Regions from separate parts of the Streptomyces sp. CA-106110 genome, predicted to be linked through region 2. Evidence: predicted binding sites of a transcription regulator. Region 2 holds the regulator's gene; the other holds the start of a gene.
What was found. Region 2 encodes HrcA, which represses chaperone genes, less so after heat shock. Its sites were predicted from a motif close to TTNGCACTCNGNNNNNCNGAGTGCNAA; they were not measured.
Positions count from the first base shown of each region.

Region 1: the regulator HrcA is predicted to act here: its motif matches at 1,542-1,568, upstream of groL (chaperonin GroEL).

Region 1 is NZ_JBNJNB010000001.1:6,701,417-6,703,813, reverse strand. It holds gene groL (chaperonin GroEL) at 1-1,417, opposite strand, end outside; gene ACQEXA_RS30940 (cold-shock protein) at 1,797-2,000, opposite strand.
Region 2 is NZ_JBNJNB010000001.1:8,070,538-8,072,934, forward strand. It holds gene ACQEXA_RS37170 (MBL fold metallo-hydrolase) at 19-753, opposite strand; gene hrcA (heat-inducible transcriptional repressor HrcA) at 947-1,966, shown strand; gene dnaJ (molecular chaperone DnaJ) at 1,967-2,397, shown strand, end outside.

The DNA of each region.
Region 1 (2,397 bases), 1.4 Mb from region 2:
GGCCCGGGGTCAGGTTGCGCACCTTCTCCACCACGACGCCGCCCTCGAGGCCGGCGTTGACGGCGATCTGCTTCAGCGGGGCCTCGAGCGCCAGCTTGACCGCGGCGGCACCGGTGGCCTCGTCGCCCTCGAGCTCCAGCTTCTCGAAGACCTGGGAGGCCTGCAGCAGGGCCACGCCACCACCGGCGACGATGCCCTCCTCGACGGCGGCCTTCGCGTTGCGGACGGCGTCCTCGATGCGGTGCTTGCGCTCCTTGAGCTCCACCTCGGTGGCGGCACCGGCCTTGATGACGGCCACGCCGCCGGCCAGCTTCGCCAGGCGCTCCTGCAGCTTCTCGCGGTCGTAGTCCGAGTCGCTGTTCTCGATCTCGGCGCGGATCTGGTTCACCCGGCCGTTGACCTGCTCCGAGGAGCCGGCGCCGTCGACGATGGTGGTCTCGTCCTTGGTGACGACGATCTTGCGGGCGCGGCCCAGGAGGTCCAGGGTCGCGTTCTCCAGCTTGAGGCCGACCTCCTCGGAGATGACCTCGCCGCCCGTGAGGATGGCGATGTCGCCGAGCATGGCCTTGCGGCGGTCACCGAAGCCCGGGGCCTTGACGGCGACGGACTTGAAGGTGCCGCGGATCTTGTTGACGACCAGGGTCGACAGGGCCTCGCCCTCGACGTCCTCGGCGATGATCAGCAGCGGCTTGCCCGACTGCATGACCTTCTCCAGCAGCGGGAGCAGGTCCTTGACCGAGGAGATCTTCTGGTTGGCGATCAGGATGTACGGGTCGTCGAGGACGGCCTCCATACGCTCCATGTCGGTGGCGAAGTACGCCGAGATGTAGCCCTTGTCGAAGCGCATGCCCTCGGTGAGCTCCAGCTCGAGACCGAAGGTCTGCGACTCCTCGACGGTGATGACGCCTTCCTTGCCGACCTTGTCCATGGCCTCGGCGATCAGCTCGCCGATCTGGGTGTCGGCGGCGGAGATGGAGGCCGTGGAGGCGATCTGCTCCTTGGTCTCGACGTCCTTCGCCTGCTCGAGCAGGGCGGCGGAGACGGCCTCGACGGCCTTCTCGATACCGCGCTTCAGGGCCATCGGGTTGGCACCGGCGGCCACGTTGCGCAGGCCCTCGCGGACCAGCGCCTGGGCGAGCACGGTCGCGGTGGTCGTACCGTCACCGGCGACGTCGTCCGTCTTCTTGGCGACTTCCTTGACCAGCTCGGCGCCGATCTTCTCGTACGGGTCCTCGAGCTCGATCTCCTTGGCGATGGAGACACCGTCGTTGGTGATCGTGGGGGCACCCCACTTCTTCTCGAGGACGACGTTGCGGCCCTTCGGGCCGAGGGTCACCTTGACGGCGTCCGCGAGCTGGTTCATGCCGCGCTCGAGGCCACGCCGCGCCTCCTCGTCGAACGCGATGATCTTGGCCATGTGAAGTGGTCCCTCCAGGACTGGGGGTGATTACTTCGGACCGCGCCCGCGCCCGCGACGGACGGCCCCGGCCGGAGGTTCCTTGCCCCACCCGGTCCGCGGCCTCACCGACCCGGTCCTTCTTTTGTCACTCTCACCTTCAGAGTGCTAACGCCAATGATTAGCACTCGCCCCCTCCGAGTGCAAGGTGCGCCCGCGGAGCGGGCTCGTTGAGGGGTGGCGGCCGGGTGGCGGGTGGGCGCACGGGGATCACCAGGTGAACGGAGGCTGACCAGGGCGCGCCCGCGCGCCCCCGCCCCGGGCAAACCGAGGGGCTCGTACCCCGAACCGGGATACGAGCCCCTCGACACGTCGAACAGTTCAGTCGTCGGCGCGTTCTTCAGCCGGCCAGTCGGACCATGTCCGCCTGCGGCCCCTTCTGACCCTGCGAGATCTCGAACTCGACCCGCTGGCCCTCTTCCAGGGTGCGGTAGCCGTCCATCTGAATCGCGCTGTAGTGGACGAAAACATCCGCACCACCGTCGACCGCGATGAAGCCGTACCCCTTCTCCGCGTTGAACCACTTGACGGTGCCCTGAGCCATGCCTAACTCCCCTATTACTGGCCCTTGCACAGATCCACACTTCGCGGACCCGGGTCAGACCTCACCCCCCAACGGTTGGGGGCGTGCGCCGGAACGCGTCGACCGCGGCTGAATGTATCTGTCCAACTGCCGTCTGCAACAGGTCAATCGGACGAGAATTCCGGGCACGACCGGTCGGGAATGTACGGAGAATTCATCCGAATTCAGGGCAAGTCGGGCCCTGCAAAAGGAGCGAATGGCTCAAAAGCCCTGCCTACTTTGGCTACTTCTTATCGGCCTACGGCAGGAACTCAGAGCACCCGGCGGGGAAACCGGGAGCGGGTTCCCCAACTGTACCGTGCTCAACCATGCAGAATTGCCCCCTCCGCTTGTCTCACGGAGAGGGCAATTCGATGAA
Region 2 (2,397 bases):
GAAGCCTTACGCCAGGTTCTACGACACGCCGTAACGTGCCGCCAACTCGTCGCGCTGCGCCCGTACGAACCCCGCGTCCACCACCGCGCCGTGCCCGGGCACGTACACCGCGTCCTCCCCGCCCAGCTCCAGCAGCCGGTCCAGAGCCGCAGGCCAGTGGGAGGGCACCGCGTCCGGGCCCGCCTGGGGTTCGCCCGACTCCTCCACGAGGTCGCCGCAGAAGACGACGTCCCGCTCCCCGGGGACGAGGACGACGAGGTCGTGGGCCGTGTGGGCGGGTCCCACGTTCGCCAGCAGCACCCGCAGCCCGCCGAGGTCCAGGGTCCACTCACCGGAGACCTGATGGCGCGGAGGCACCAGGAGGTCCGCCGCCTCGGCCGCCACCTCCGCGTCCAGGCCGTTGCGCACCGCGTCCGCGACCAGTTCGCCCCGCTCGTGGACGAGCACCGTGTCGATGCCTGCCGCGCCGAACACCTCGGCGTCCGCGAAGGCTGCCGCACCGAAGACATGGTCGAAGTGGGGGTGGGTGAGCGCGAGATGGGTCACACGCCGGTCCCCGCCGAGGGTCGAGAGCAGCCGCAGCGCCTCGGTACGCAACCGCGCGCCCTCGCCCGGGCCGGAGCCCGCGTCGACCATCAGGGCCCCGTGCTCGCCGACCACCAGTCCCGCCGTGCAGTTCCAGCCCGGGAGCCGTGTGCGCCCCGCTCCCGGACCGAGCGCCTCCCACCCGGACCCTTCCCACAGCACCGTCATGCGCCGACGCTATCGGTAGGCGCCCGATCCGGGAGGACAGCCCAGGACAGGTCGGTACACGTCGGTACGACGGCGTCGCCCGGCCTTGCCGGGTGCGTACCCGACCGCCGTACACTTGCTCCGGGATGCTGGCACTCGTACACGCAGAGTGCCAGGGGAGCGTCAAGGGGACGAATCGCTGGAGGTGTGCGCGATGCTCAGTGAACGCAGGCTCGAAGTGCTGCGCGCCATCGTCCAGGACTACGTCGGTACCGAGGAGCCGGTGGGTTCCAAGGCGCTCACCGAGCGGCACCAGCTCGGTGTCTCCCCGGCCACCGTCCGCAACGACATGGCCGCGCTGGAGGAGGAGGGGTACATCGCCCAGCCGTACACCAGCGCCGGACGCATCCCCACGGACAAGGGCTACCGACTCTTCGTGGACAAGCTCGCGGCCGTCAAGCCGATGAGCCCGCCCGAGCGGCGCGCGATCCAGAACTTCCTGGAGGGCGCGGTCGACCTCGACGACGTGGTGACGCGCACCGTGCGGCTGCTCGCACAGCTCACCCGGCAGGTCGCCGTCGTGCAGTACCCGTCCCTGACGCGCTCGACGGTGCGCCATGTGGAGCTGCTGTCGATGGCGCCCGCGCGGCTGATGCTCGTGCTGATCACGGACACCGGCCGGGTCGAGCAGCGCATGATCGACTGCCCGGCGCCGTTCGGAGAGACGTCTCTCGCCGATCTGCGCGCGCGTCTCAACAGCAGGGTCGTGGGCCGCCGCTTCGCGGACGTTCCGCAGCTGGTCCAGGACCTGCCGGAGGCCTTCGACGAACCGGAGGACCGCGGCACGGTCTCGACGGTGCTCTCCACCCTTCTGGAGACGCTCGTGGAGGAGACCGAGGAGCGGCTGATCATCGGCGGCACCGCCAATCTCACCCGCTTCGCACATGACTTCCCTCTCACCATCCGTCCCGTCCTCGAGGCACTCGAGGAACAGGTCGTGCTGCTCAAGTTGCTGGGAGAGGCGAAGGATCCGGCCATGCGCGTGCGTATTGGCCACGAGAACGCCCACGAGGGACTCAACTCCACGTCCATCGTCTCGGTGGGCTACGGTTCGGGCGGCGAAGCAGTAGCGAAACTCGGCGTGGTCGGACCGACCCGCATGGATTACCCGGGAACGATGGGAGCGGTACGAGCGGTGGCACGGTACGTCGGACAGATCCTGGCGGAGTCGTAAGTGGCCACGGACTACTACGCCGTACTCGGCGTGCGCCGCGACGCGTCGCAGGATGAGATCAAGAAGGCGTTCCGTCGGCTCGCCCGCGAGCTGCACCCGGACGTCAATCCCGATCCCAAGACGCAGGAGCGGTTCAAGGAGATCAACGCCGCCTACGAGGTCCTCTCGGACCCGCAGAAGAAGCAGGTCTACGACCTCGGCGGCGACCCCCTGTCCCAGTCGGGCGCGGCCGGTGCGGGCGGCTTCGGTGCGGGCGGCTTCGGAAACTTCTCCGACATCATGGACGCGTTCTTTGGCACGGCGTCGCAGCGTGGACCGCGCTCGCGCACCCGCCGGGGGCAGGACGCCATGATCCGGCTCGACATCGAGCTCGACGAGGCCGCCTTCGGCACGACGAAGGACATCCAGGTCGACACGGCCGTCGTCTGCAA